DNA from 3 places in the Bacillus stercoris genome. Region 2 is predicted to be linked to each of the others. Evidence: predicted binding sites of a transcription regulator. Region 2 holds the regulator's gene; each other region holds the start of a gene.
The links. The regulator LexA, encoded in region 2, represses DNA repair genes until DNA is damaged. The targets are predictions, from matches to a motif close to CGAACATATGTTCG.

Region 1 (4,793 bases), 790 kb from region 2:
TTTCGGCCGATTAGTTTACCTGACCCCTTGTAGCTTTTTTCTCCGCAATCAGGAACAGGCTTCATGTTCTTTTGCAGGCCTGGCGGCTCTTGATATTGTTCAGGAAATTCATCATGAAAAAATGCTTTTATAGGATTCGTAAGGTTTGAATCAGACATCATCAACGCTCCTTTTCTGTTTGGTGTACATTCGTATGTGTACCCCTGAGCATGTAGAGAAAAACATGTGTTGGCAGTTTGAATAGTGAAGGAAAAAGAAAACAAGAAAAACAAACTCTTCTTCCATATTTATCTTGTCAAATAAGACTATATGAATTATGATAAATTCGAGCTATAAATCAACTAAATATTGGGTGTTGGGGGAGTGAATTGTCATGAAAAAGGCGGCGGCGGTTTTGCTGTCACTCGGTCTCGTTTTCGGTTTTTCATACGGAGCTGACCATGTGGCGGAAGCCAAAACAAAAGTGAAGGTCTATAAGAACTGCAAGGAGTTAAACAAAGTATACAAAGGCGGAGTGGCCCGCACATCGAAGGTGAAAAATAAAGGCGGAAAAACGAAGTACAAGCCTTACGTCTCTAAGGACCTTTATGATGCCAATAAAAAGAAAGACCGCGATAAAGATCTTATCGCCTGTGAACGGTAAACAAGAAAAAGCAATCTGGTGTCCAGATTGCTTTTTCTATTGCTTAAGCCGCCTGATCGGCCGCAGCGCTTTTCGCCTTCCTTGTCATAAGGCTGACTGCCGTCATGACCGTGATATTCAAAAGCAGGGCGACGATGCCGACATTCAAGTCTTTTGCGGCTTGCGGCAGCGCCGGAAATAAAGTGCCGATCGTCGTTTCCGTCATTGTAATATAAGTAACTGCTCCAACACCTGCAATAATGCCGGCGAAGGCTCCCTGCTTTGTCACCATATTATGCTTGAACAGGCTGAACAAAAGGGCGGGGAATAGCTGTGTGACAAGGCTGTAGCCCATCAAAAGCAGCGTAACGATGGTATTCCCGCCTTTGAAGGTAAAATACACCGAAATCAGCGCGATCACCGGCACTAAAAACTTAGCAAGCGCCGATACTTGCTGTTCTGTCGTGCGGGGTGCGATTACCTTGTACACATTTTTTGCAAACAGCGTGGAGGCGGACATTAAGATCATAGAGCCTGGCACAAGTGCTGTCAGCAGTCCGGCAGCACCGATAATTCCGACAAACCATGGGTCAAATGCTTGCAGGGACAGTCTCAAAAGCGATAAATCCCCGTCTGCGCCTTTCAGATCTGGAACTTGCAGGATAGCCGCGAAGCCAACGAAAAGGACGAAGAGCAGGACCAGCTGGTACAAAGGCATGATGATGGCGTTTTTGCGAAAGACTTTTGGGTTTTCAGCTGAATACGAAGCGGAAAACGTGTGAGGCCACATGTAAAACCCAAGCGCTGTCAAGAGTACGGTTGAACTGAACCACGCCGTACTTTGTCCTGTTTCGGGCAGTGTAAGAAAGCCAGGCTTTGCCGTTTCAATCTGCTGAAACATGTCTTGAAATCCGCCGTAGTAATGAATTGGCAAATACACACCTAAAAACAGAACGACAACCAGAATCATGATGTCCTTCACAACCGATATCCAGGCTGACCCGTGAATGCCGGAAACCATAACATAAACCGTAATGGAAATGGCACCGATCCAGATGGCGGCGGTCGGGGTGATTTTGCCGTACGAGGTTTCCGATACAATCAGCCCGAGGCCTTTCAGCTGCAGTACAAGATAGGGAATGAGTGCGGCAATGCCGACCAGTGAAACGAGAATGCCAAGCAGCGGACTGTTGTATTTTTTTGTGAAAAAATCAGACTGCGACATTAGTTTATGCTGTTTCGCGTACGTCCAAACTGCCGGAAGAAGCCAGTAAGAAAGGATGTAGGCTAGGCATCCGTAGGCGATGATATAAAAGGCTGGACCGCCCTTTCCGTAGGCCCAGCCGCTGCCGCCGAGAAACGTAAAAGTAGTGTAAATTTCGCCTGCCATCAAAAGGAAGACGAACACAGTTCCGAAGCCGCGTCCTCCGACCGTCCACTGCTCCAGGTTCATGTCTTTTCCTTTTTGGGCGCGTATACCGAGAAAAATACTCAAGAGCAGGACGCCAAAAATGATGATGAGAGCTGCGTTCATTCTGCTTCCTCCTTTTTATTTTCCTTGTCGAGGACATACACAATTGCCATCAGCGCAGAGGTCAAAAGAGCCCACATCACAATATAGGCAAGGATAAACGGCATGCCGAACACATAGGGGGTCACTTTATTTGCAAAAGGGATGCCGAGTAAGATTCCGATAAAGGGCAACGCGGCGAGAACGTGAATCAGTTTCATAAAATCCTCCTTCTCATTAGGATTGGGGGTGTACAAGCCCGGCCGTACTGAAAATGGTGTCGTCGATATGGCAGTACATGTCATATTTCGGGGTGAGAGGCTGTGGTTCGAATTATAAATAAATTTATTTTGTTTGTATAGTGTGAATTGTCTGAAATTTATGATCGGGACCGCCCCGAAGAGGGAACGGACAATATGATTCAAAAGGCTCAGGTCCTGTCCGGGGCAAATAGATAGCATGTTAATAATTCGCTGACCTGCTCACGGATTCGGGGATTAAAATAGCGGTGCTTTTCTTCATAACCATCCATGACAAATACATAGAGCGTAAACGCCTCATCGCGTTCCATCTCGCGGATCGCAATTTTCCTTTTCCTCAGTTCTTTTCTGACCTCTATCAAATCCTTTTGTGCTATTTTTAATGATTCGCTGATAAGCTGTTTATAAGGATGCTTCAATTTTAATGTGCTTTCTTCAATTGCGGCGAGATCACGGTTAAAAATCGTAATGGCCATGGGCAAAAAGAGAGCACGTTCAATTAAATCGTATATTTCCTCTTGCAGATTCGGCATGTTGACTCCTTCCTTCTAAAGGGAACATTTGTTCTATTTGTATTCTATATCGGCTGGTGAAATGTTTCAAGACAGAAAAAAACACCAAAACTTTTTAGTTTTCTGCTGATAATGTGTAGAATAAGGATAGACAAACCCGGTAAGGAGTATAAATGTTGGAGCATTTTTTATCCTATTTGACACAAGAACATTTAACTGAATTATTTCAAAGCTATAGGGCTTTCGGTCCGCTCATAGCTGTGCTGCTGCCTTTAATTGAAGCGTTTCTCCCATTTTTGCCGCTGATCGTGTTTGTGGTGGCGAATACGAACTCGTTTGGCTTATGGGAAGGATTCATCCTGTCCTGGGCAGGGTCAACTGCTGGTTCCATTCTCGTATTTTTGATCGTCCGTCAATACGGACAGAGAAAATTGCTTGGATTTATCCGCAGTCATCCGTCTGTCAGAAAGCTGATGTTATGGGTGGAAAGACACGGCTTCGGCCCCATGTTTCTTCTGCTTTGTTTTCCATTTACACCGTCAGCCGCGGTGAATGTTGTTGCCGGTTTGTCAAGGATCGGAACGCGGCCGTTTATTTTGGCGGCAGCCTCAGGGAAGCTTGTCATGATTTTTATGATCAGCTTCATCGGATATGATCTGCACGCGCTGATTACACAGCCGATTCGAACGGTCATCGCCGTATTGGTGATCACTGTCTTATGGTATGTCGGCAAAAAGGTGGAGCGGCATCTGCATGTAAGAGCCAGTCAGCGTGAGCATGATGGAGGGAGACAGTAACATGAAAAAACGGTTTTTGTTTCTTGCCGGTGTAGTGTCCGTCGTTCTCGCCATTCAGGTTAAAAATGCCGTCTTTATTGATTACAAGGTAGAAGGTGTCAGTATGAACCCGACGTTTCAGGAAGGGAACGAATTGTTGGTCAATAAATTTTCACATCGATTTAAAACCATCCATCGTTTTGACATCGTTCTTTTTAAAGGCCCTGATCATAAAGTGCTGATTAAACGGGTGATCGGCTTGCCCGGTGAAACGATCAAATATCAGGATGATCAGCTGTATGTGAACGGAAAGCAGGTTGCTGAGCCATTTTTGAAGCATTTAAAATCCGTTTCTGCCGGAAGCCATGTAACAGGTGATTTTTCTTTGAAAGATGTGACGGGAACAAGCAAGGTGCCGAAAGGAAAATATTTTGTCGTTGGAGATAATCGCATATACAGCTTCGACAGTCGGCATTTTGGTCCGATAAGAGAAAAAAATATTGTCGGTGTGATTTCTGATGCCGAATAAAAAGACGCTAATTGAAGAGGCGTCTTTTTGTATGCCGTTTGGAAAAATGTGTTGAAGAAAAATTTGTAACGAGCTATAATCAATATTGTTACGTATGTAACAATATTCGTATACTTTTTGATTGGAGGTCCATTTTTATTGGGTTTTGTTCGTTTTTTATGAAACAAAAGGAGTGGTGAATGATGATGAAATATGAAGCAGTGATTATAGGTGGAGGGCCGGTCGGATTTATGCTGGCTTCTGAGCTTGCGATGGCCGGGGTGAAAACATGTGTGATTGAACGGCTTGAAAAACCTGTTCCACATTCCAAAGCGTTGACGCTGCATCCCCGAACGCTGGAGCTCCTTGAGATGAGAGGGATTTTAGAGCGGTTCGTATCCAAGGGAAGCAAGATACCTTCCGGACATTTTTCAATGCTGGATACCCGTCTGGATTTTTCAGGCTTGGATACGAGTTGCCCTTACACGCTTTTGCTCCCGCAGTCCAAAACAGAAAAGCTGCTTGAAGATCATGTACGACGTCTGGGTGCAGAGGTGTTTCGGGGGGCAGAGGCGCTCGCGGTTACGCAAAATGGGGAAGCGGTG
Region 2 (4,793 bases):
TAACTGTTCATTACAGCATGACACATATTAACCGGCCTATTGAAAGAACCTAACATAAAGAAGAAGCTTCGTCTGCCAGTTGCTGCATTTCAAAATTCTGCGCCGCATCTAGACAGGAAAGGAAGAATTTATGATGTTTTATATCAGTTTATTTCTGATTCTTTGGCTGGCTGCGGGGTTTGCAGTGGGAATGAAACAAGTGTATGTCGATCAACTGTTTGATAAAGCTGTGATCGAAAGACTGGAAAAAGAAGCGAATGATCATGGACACGCTGACCGGATGATCAAACAGCGTGTCCTTTATATCGCAGCAGTGACATTAAGCGGATTTATTTCTGTTTATCATGAACTTAAAACAATTCCGCAAAGGCGAAACATAAGAAAAATTGAAAAAAACATCATGAAATTAAATCAAGCAAAAAAACGAAGAATGAAGAGAAAATAAAAAATGCACAGGCCAAATGGCAGGTGCGTTTTTGTTTTGTATGGAAATGTGTGGAAGTGGTTCCAGATTCCTTTTCATAAATTCAAAAATGAGAAGAACAGCGCCCGGGCTAATGGTATATAATATAGTGAATTTAACAAAAATTTAACAAGGAGGACAAGAGAAATCGTGCTAAAGCCTCAAAGAAACCGACATCCTGTTGATTTGGACTTAGAGGCGGAGTAGATGAAACCGGCCAAAGTATCCCTGCTCCGCCGTTTGCTCCATTCCTTGAAGCAAGTTGATTGTAACATAGCCAAACGTTTTCCATCAACTATTAAAATTGTAAAATTATTGTTAATTTTTATGGTGTTTACTCCGATTTCTTCAATTTATGCTGAAGATGTATATCAGAATTTTGAGGAATTAAAAAACAATGAAGACCCTTCTGATTACGACATTGTTACGAAAGAAACCGAAAGCCCTGTACTTGTTTTAGCCATTCACGGAGGAGGTATTGAAGGCGGGACAAGTGAGGTAGCGAGAGAGCTCAGCAAAGAGTACTCGCTGTATTTATTTGAAGGCTTAAAATCGTCGGGAAACTCAGTCCTGCACATTACAAGCACACATTTTGATGAACCTCGGGCCCTGAAAATGACGGAAAATCATGAATATGTCATTTCATTGCACGGATACGCAGAAGAAGATCAGCAGATCGAAGTTGGCGGTACAGATCGCGTAAGAGCGGCAGATTTAGTTGAGAAGCTGCAACATGCCGGTTTTCCTGCTGTATTGCTCAATACAGACCATCCGCATGCGGGCGTTAGTCCGAATAATATTGCAAATAAGTCAAAAACAGGTTTAAGTATCCAGATAGAAATGAGCACAGGCTTTAGAAAGTCTTTGTTCGGCATCTTTTCTTTAAAAAGCAGAGCTGTTACTCAAAATGAGAGGTTTTACGATTTTACAGAAGAGATGTCCCGTTTTCTCAAAAATAGCTACTGAAAAATAGGAGGCAATTAGACAGCCTCCTATTCCTTATGCTTCTCATTCGTTTCGGGAAACAGCTCGTCCGCGGTTTCCGTTTGATACTGCAACGTGTTATCTCTGGCTGACAGTTCATTTCGGAAATTTTCATCAAGCACATTTTTCAGTAAATACCGATGAAAAAAGTATTCAAATACAGTAAGACAGGCAGCGGACAGAAGAGCAGCTCCAAATGGTGAAAAATCGTTTCTTGTTTGGGTTAAAACAAAGACCCAAAGAATCACGAAAGAAAGACCAAAGTCAGCAAGTGAAGCTGTAATATTGTTTGTTCTCGGTAAGACGAGCATGTCGCCAGATAGATAGGAAACAAAACCCAAGAAAAGTGCAATAAACATCACGCTCAAAAAGGATGCGTGATAGACTCTGTCCAAAATCACATATAAAAGGGCGAGAGTGAAAGCAATCTTTGAAGCAAGCGCAATGATATGTTTCATTTGACCACCTAAATTGTTATTTTTTGAAGAAAATTCTTGGGAGAAACAAGTGATAAACACGGCAATTCGATCTCAGTCATAATGGTCATGACGATTACAGTGATTATTTTAAACAATCCGTTTTTGTTTACACTGGTATTTTTTTCAGCTGTATGAAACTTTCTTATGAAAAAGGTCGTATATGTAGATGATCAGCTTTCAAGGGAGAATGGTTTATGGAGATAAAAGGAATCAATCACTTGCTATTTTCAGTTTCGCATTTGGATACATCGATTGATTTTTATCAAAAAGTGTTTGGCGCAAAGCTTCTGGTAAAAGGGAGAACAACTGCATATTTTGATATGAACGGCATCTGGCTTGCGCTTAATGAAGAAGCAGACATCCCCAGAAATGAAATTAAGTCTTCTTATACTCATATTGCTTTTACGATTGAGGATCATGAATTCGAGGAAGTATCAGCGAAATTAAAAAGACTTCATGTCAATATTCTGCCTGGCAGAGAACGAGATGAACGCGATCGAAAATCAATTTATTTTACCGATCCTGACGGCCACAAATTTGAATTTCATACCGGAACCCTTCAAGACAGGCTTCGATATTACAAACAAGAAAAAACACATATGTCCTTTTATGGTGATACGGCCTTTTGATATCACACACCATATATGGTTAAAAGAAGGGGGATTGGTGAGGCTAAATGTTCCGGGGAAGTTTCTATTGATTCATTCATCTGAACATTCAGAACTGCATAAGTGTCTGGGTGAAGGGAGTATTGGTATGCATATTTACTTATTGTATATAGCTCACTACGATTTAGAGAAGTGAGCGGTTTTTAACAGAAAAATGAACTAAATAAACTATGTGCTAAATTTTCATTATATTCAATCGCCTCGCCCCTTAATAAATATGAAACCATATCCTTTCACGATCCAAAGAATGAAACATTTTTAAGAAGGTAGCGTCTAATATTATAAACATGCATGTGTTGATTAAAAGTTTCCTGAAGGAAAGAAAATTTCTTGACTTCAACAATCTTTTAGTGGATAATTTTGGTGTAAACATGATGTTCTTTTTCCTCCTATTCAGGCTCGCACCCAAAAGTCAGGGCGAGCCTGCTTTTTTTGAACAACAAACCCCCTCTCCGTAAAGGAAGAGGGGGTTATTTCATGCGTCTGATAGATCAATAGATTAATGGACCGTTCTGAACACGCCAATTACTTTCCCTAGAATGCTGACATTCTGCAAAATGATGGGTTCCATCGTTGGGTTCTCAGGCTGCAAGCGAATGTGAGTATCCTCTTTATAGAAACGTTTTACCGTAGCTTCATCATCTTCTGTCATCGCAACTACAATTTCCCCATTGTTCGCTGTGTTTTGCTGTTTAACGATGACATAGTCCTTATCGAGAATACCAGCGTCTATCATGCTGTCTCCCATAATCTCCAGCATAAATACGTGTTCGTCTGGAGGAACCATGCGGTCAGGAAGCGGAAAATATTCTTCAATATTTTCAACTGCTGTAATGGGAGATCCCGCTGTGACTTTCCCAATGACAGGTACATTAACAACCTGGCTTTGCGGAATGTCTACTTCTTCATCAAGAATTTCTATTGCTCTTGGTTTTGTCGGATCCCGTCTGATCAGCCCTTTTGTTTCCAATCGGGCCAAATGGCCGTGGACAGTAGAGCTGGACGCAAGCCCGACAGCCTCTCCGATCTCTCTCACGGAAGGCGGATATCCTTTTGATTTAACCTCTGCTTTAATAAAACGGAGGATATCAAGTTGCCTTTTTGATAGCTTCGTCATTTTTCGCACCTCAAAACGTCGATTTTAAGAAGATTATAGCATGATTTTCCTTACAGTACAAACATAGGTTCGAAAAAAACAATTGACAGAAACGTTTGTTCGTATATACTGAAATTATAAAAATGCGAACAAACATTCCTGTCGGGGGTATGATCATGAGTAAAGAATCTATTATTTTTGTCGGTCTGTTCACAGTGATTTTGAGCGCGGTTATCCTGATGCTGTCATATACAAGCAGCGGCCAGGAGCTTAATCAGTATGTTAAAATAGAAGTCCAGCAAGGGGACACACTCTGGTCAATTGCTGATCAGGTAGCTGATACAAAAAAGATAAATAAAAATGATTTTATTGAATGGGTAGCTGATAAAAATCATCTTCAGACGTCTGATATCCAGCCGGGTGATGAATTAGTGATCCCATTGAAAAAGAAGCATCAAGATGCATATGAATTGGCAACTGTAAGATAGAGAGGACAGATAGAAAAAATGAAAGCACTCATTTATGCCCGCGTAAGCACAAATAAAGAACAACAGGAAACGTCATTAAAGCGGCAGGAGGAAGAGCTTGCGGCCATTGCAGCTGAGAACGGCATGGAAGTTGTCAAAGTGATTTCTGAAAAAGCCAGCGGATATGAAATGGATCGGGATGGTGTATTTGAGCTGCTTGATGAGATTAAGAACGCTGAAATCGATGTCATTTTGGTTCAGGATGAGACAAGGCTCGGAAGGGGAAACGCAAAAATCGCACTGCTTCATTGCATTTACAGAGAAGGTGTGAAAGTCTATACAACTGCACACAGAGGTGAATTGGAGTTATCGGAGGCTGACTCAATGGTGCTGGAAATCGTCAGCATTGTCGAAGAGTATCAACGTAAAATTCACAACATGAAAATCAAACGGGGAATGAAGCGTGCGGTAAAAAACGGTTTTAAACCGCAAAAAAACTTAAAAAACCAACACGAGAACAGCGGAAAAGATAGAATAGAGGTGCCAATCTCTGAGATCGTCCGCCTGAGAGCGAATAAACTGACGTTTGCTGAAATCGCGGCTACCTTAAGAGGGTTTGGTTATGATGTCTCTAAA
Region 3 (4,793 bases), 150 kb from region 2:
GCTCGTTTTCTTCACTATTTCGATGAAGCGCATTCCAAATCGTAATGCAAACCATCACTGCTAAAAGACCAAGCAAAAGTTTTCCTCTTTTATTTAGTTTTCTCCGTCTGCGTTTCGCAGTTCTTCTGCGGGTTGGGCTCGTCATTCATTTTTTCCTCCCGAAATAAATTCCATTTTGCACACGTTTTGTTAGACGAATAAAGCCCTAAAAAAGTTGTCAAGAAAAGCAATATTTTTATCATTTTTTTGCAAAATACAAAAAAGCTGAGTTTTTCACTCAGCCTTTTGTATCATTTGAAATTTATTTTATTTTTATTCTTCAAATTCGAGTTCTTCTTGTGTCTCTTCAGCTTGCTGCTGCACTACTCCGTTATTATCCAAGCCGTAATGTTCGCGAATCTGCTCCTGGATCATCAGCATGATATCTTTATTTTCTTTCAGGAATTGTTTTGCATTTTCACGGCCTTGGCCAAGACGCTCTTCTTCATAAGAGTACCATGAACCGCTTTTTTGCACGATATCAAGTTCAGTTCCTAGATCAATGATTTCTCCTTCTTTTGAAATGCCTTCTCCGTACATAATGTCAACCTCGGCTGTACGGAACGGCGGAGCCACCTTGTTTTTCACGACTTTGATTTTCGTTTTGTTCCCCATTACGTCATTGCCTTGTTTCAGCTGTTCAGCACGGCGCACTTCAAGACGCACGGAAGAATAGAATTTCAGTGCACGGCCGCCAGGAGTTGTTTCCGGGTTCCCGAACATAACGCCGACTTTTTCACGAATTTGGTTAATGAAAATCGCGATTGTCTTCGATTTGTTAATGGCCCCTGAAAGCTTACGAAGCGCTTGAGACATTAAGCGTGCTTGTAGACCGACATGCGAATCTCCCATGTCGCCTTCAATTTCCGCTTTTGGAACGAGAGCAGCTACAGAGTCGACAACAACAATGTCAACTGCCCCGCTTCGAACCAATGCTTCCGCAATTTCAAGCGCCTGCTCGCCTGTGTCAGGCTGAGACAGTAAAAGCTCTTCGATGTTAACACCAAGCTTTTGCGCGTATACCGGATCTAACGCATGCTCCGCATCGATAAACGCGGCTTGTCCGCCTTGCTGCTGTACTTCAGCAATTGCATGAAGCGCCACAGTTGTTTTACCTGAGCTTTCAGGACCGTATACTTCAATAATCCGTCCGCGCGGATATCCGCCAATTCCCAATGCCGTATCAAGAGCGAGGGAGCCGCTTGGGACAGTAGAAATTCTTGTATCTGTCTTTTCTCCCAGTTTCATAATGGAACCTTTGCCGAACTGTTTTTCTATTTGTTTAAGAGCCATATCTAAGGCTGCCTGACGATCACTCATTCTATTTTTTCCTCCTTTATGTTACCACTACATATACTATACCCTGTTTGAAGGGTTTTGCCAAGAAAAAAGCGAACGCATATTCGGATTTTTTCTTGGCGTGATTCCTATCAAAATATCATAATGTATCAGAGAAATCATGTTTTCTTAGGAGGATAATGTGCTGATAATATTATTTTTGTTCTAAAAGCTTTAAGATTAAATGGCAGCCATATTTGGCGCCGCGTTTTCTGATTCCCGTTCTGGAGCCCGCAAAGTGAAACTCATGAACCTCTTCTTTCCCATTTGCGGAAATACCGATAAACACATGTCCAGGCTCATGCCCTTCTTGAGCATCAGGTCCTGCTACACCAGTAAAGCTAATGCCGATATCGCTGCCAGTGAGTTTTTGAACACCCTTAGCCAGTTCGGCTGCGCATTCCTTGCTGACCGCTCCAAAACGATCTAATGTGTCCTTCTTCACACCAAGCACATTCTGCTTCACGTCGTTTGTATAGCAAACAACACCGCCGGCAAATAATGTTGAAGCACCGCTAAGATCCGTCAGCCATTCAGAAAAAAGCCCGCCGGTAAAGCTTTCTGCCGCAGAAATTGTAATGCCTTTTTCCTTACATGCTTTAGATAGCTCTTTTACAAGAGAAGTATCATCGTACCCATAGAAAAATTCACCGACACGCTCTAAGATAACGGCCTCTGTTTCTTTTAGCAGACGTTCTGTTTCCTTTTCATCGGCGTGTTTGGCTGTCAGACGCAGCGTCACCTCTCCATCAGCAGCCAAAGGAGCGATTGTCGGGTTGGTTTGTGCATCAATAATGTCTTCCAAATCGGCTTCAAGCTGAGATTCGCCGATACCGAAAAAGCGAAGAACGGTGGACACGATTTTTTCATTTGAACCCATCTTTTTGAGCAGAAGAGGCTTTGCCTCGTTTTCAAACATTGGACGCAATTCGCTCGGCGGCCCAGGAAGAAGCATATAGAAGCGCGATTCATGCTCTATGAGCATTCCCGGGGCCATTCCAAAGTGATTCGCCAGCACGTCAGATCCTTCGATCACAAGCGCCTGTTTTCGGTTATTAGGTGACATCGTGCGTTTTGTTCGCTTGAAATAGTCCTCAATGGATTGGAATGCCTCATCATTTAACACAAGCGGACGCCCCAGCGTATTTGCAATCGTTTCTTTCGTCAGGTCATCCTTTGTGGGTCCAAGACCTCCTGAAAAAATAATGAAATCAGAGCGTTCTTCAGCAATGCGGATGACCTGCTTCAGCCGCTCCGGATTGTCTCCGACCGCTGTATGATAAAATACGTTGACCCCGATTTCAGCGAGCTGTTTGCTGATAAATTGAGCATTTGTATTGGCGATTTGGCCAAGCAGCAGCTCTGAACCGACTGCAATTATTTCTGCTTTTTTTGGAAATTCCATGACGAAGTCCTTCTTTCTTAGTTAGATGTTTTTAACGCTTCCCAGTTTTTAGAGAAATATTCCCAGCCTGAGACGACAGTAAAGAAGACGGCTACCCACAGCGCCAAGTCAGCAAACGGGAATGACACAAGTTCAAATGGAAGATTGTGAAGAAGCAATGCGGATACCGCAATAATCTGTGCCCACGTTTTGATTTTACCAAGCATGTTAGCAGCTACGACTTCTCCTGTTCCGGCCAAAACAAGCCTTAAACCTGTTACAGCAAACTCCCTGCTGATAATCACAATGACCATCCAAGCTGGCGCGAGATCAAATTGAACAAGGATAATTAACGCTGCGGATACAAGCAGCTTGTCCGCAAGCGGATCAAGAAATTTCCCGAAGTTTGTTACGAGATTCAGTTTTCGGGCATAATATCCGTCAACCCAATCTGTTGTAGATGCAATAATAAATAGAATGGCCCCCGCCAAATGTGCGATCGGGATCGATTCGTCTCCAACTTCGAGCCTGCCCCAGTCAAACGGCGCCAGCATGATAATCATGAAGATTGGGATTAATGCGATTCTAGCTAGTGTGATTTTATTTGGTAAGTTAAACATAAAGCCCCTCCAATTTCATACTCGGACGTGAAGAAAAGTCATCTGGTAATTAAGATGACTTTTCTTCCTTTTTATTTACAATCTTTATGGTTTGTGCCATCACTTTTTTCGGATCAAGTTCATATGAAAGAACCTTGCCGTTGATTTTTATTTTCAGATTAGGTGCATATCCTGTGCGGATTTCAACCTGTTTCTGATCAGTTATATCTTTTTTATAGGTTTCGTCTTTTTTCAGCGTTCCTTCTTTTAAAGAGCTGCTGTTTTCATCGCGTACCCGAATCCAAGAGCTGTCCGCTGCCTTCAATTCAAGCTCGATTTTATCAGCGCCGGACACTTCATAAGTCGTTAACGATCCTTCAGTGCCAGCAGCTTTAATCTCCAGCTTATCACTGTCATTTTCTTTTTTCTTATCTTCATTTTCTTTCGTTTCTTTTTTAGTGTCTGTCTCTTTTTCAGAGCTGTTATTTTGATTCTCTTTCAGCGTTGAATCTTTAGGGATTTCGTACTTGCTCTCACTTTGCGTAATTGCTTTTTCTGATGCCGCATTGTGATCATCACTGTTTTTGTGGTTCGCAAATTGAATGATCGCGTACACAATGGCAATCACGACAATCACGCCGAGAATGACAAGTATCGTTGGCAGCAGCTCCAGCGCCTTAGATGCTGGCTTTGGCATTTCCTTTTGAAGATTCATGCCGGAGATCTTTTCAGACACGTCGTCATGATACGTATTCGGGATATCTTTTTTATGCTCCTCAAACAGCTGATCCGCATCAAGCCCAACGGCTTCTGCATATTGCTTGATGAATGCCCGAACATAAAACTTCCCCGGAATAATGTCATAGTTCCCTTCCTCCAAGGCAGTTAAATACCTTTTTTGAATCTTTGTTGCCGCTTGGAGATCATCCAATGACATTGCTTTTTCCTCTCTGGCTTCTTTGAGCCGGATTCCTAGTTCAGTCACAACAAACACCTTCCAATTTTAAAAATCAAAGCTTGAAAACCCGGGTTGATCAAACATTTGGGGTTCCTCGGCATGTTCATATGTAATAACCTCATCAGGGTCATTTCTCAGTTCAATAATATAATCAAAGTCATCTAGTGTATACTCTGTATTTTGAACGAATATGTCCGGATGCTCCACCACTTTTGTTGCCGGAAGCCGCATTATTTCTCGGACCAGCTGGAGATGGCGTTCCGATCCTCTTCGTGTTGACACAATTCCGTCAACGATAAAGACATTTTCAGTGCTGTATTCTTCGGCAATCAGCTGGCTTCTTATCGTCTGCTTCAGCAAGGTTGAGGACACAAACAGCCACCTTTTGCTTGCACACACACTGGAGGCCACAATCGATTCCGTTTTTCCGACACGCGGCATTCCTCTGATTCCGATTAATTTATGGCCTTCTTTT

Region 1: a site for LexA is predicted at 2,947-2,960, ahead of QA442_RS16810 (YhjD family protein). Genes of this name have one in related genera too.
Region 3: a site for LexA is predicted at 1,432-1,445, ahead of recA (recombinase RecA). Genes of this name have one in related genera too.

What each region holds. Positions count from the first base shown of each region.
Region 1 covers NZ_CP121861.1:3,217,919-3,222,711, reverse strand. The annotation lists gene QA442_RS16830 (SDR family oxidoreductase) at 1-158, opposite strand, end outside; gene QA442_RS16825 (excalibur calcium-binding domain-containing protein) at 374-643, shown strand; gene QA442_RS16820 (sodium:solute symporter family protein) at 687-2,156, opposite strand; gene QA442_RS16815 (DUF3311 domain-containing protein) at 2,153-2,353, opposite strand; gene QA442_RS16810 (YhjD family protein) at 2,563-2,925, opposite strand; gene QA442_RS16805 (TVP38/TMEM64 family protein) at 3,078-3,701, shown strand; gene lepB (signal peptidase I) at 3,703-4,209, shown strand; gene QA442_RS16795 (monooxygenase) at 4,389-4,793, shown strand, end outside.
Region 2 covers NZ_CP121861.1:2,427,917-2,432,709, reverse strand. The annotation lists gene QA442_RS12960 (YndJ family protein) at 1-53, shown strand, start outside; gene QA442_RS12955 (hypothetical protein) at 131-445, shown strand; gene pghL (gamma-polyglutamate hydrolase PghL) at 671-1,429, shown strand; gene QA442_RS12945 (YndM family protein) at 1,456-1,905, opposite strand; gene fosM (FosM family fosfomycin resistance protein) at 2,121-2,555, shown strand; gene lexA (transcriptional repressor LexA) at 3,094-3,711, opposite strand; gene yneA (cell division suppressor protein YneA) at 3,861-4,178, shown strand; gene QA442_RS12925 (YneB family resolvase-like protein) at 4,197-4,793, shown strand, end outside.
Region 3 covers NZ_CP121861.1:2,579,596-2,584,388, forward strand. The annotation lists gene QA442_RS13420 (serine hydrolase domain-containing protein) at 1-145, opposite strand, end outside; gene recA (recombinase RecA) at 313-1,359, opposite strand; gene QA442_RS13430 (competence/damage-inducible protein A) at 1,532-2,782, opposite strand; gene pgsA (CDP-diacylglycerol--glycerol-3-phosphate 3-phosphatidyltransferase) at 2,800-3,381, opposite strand; gene rodZ (cell shape determination protein RodZ) at 3,431-4,345, opposite strand; gene QA442_RS13445 (DUF3388 domain-containing protein) at 4,364-4,793, opposite strand, start outside.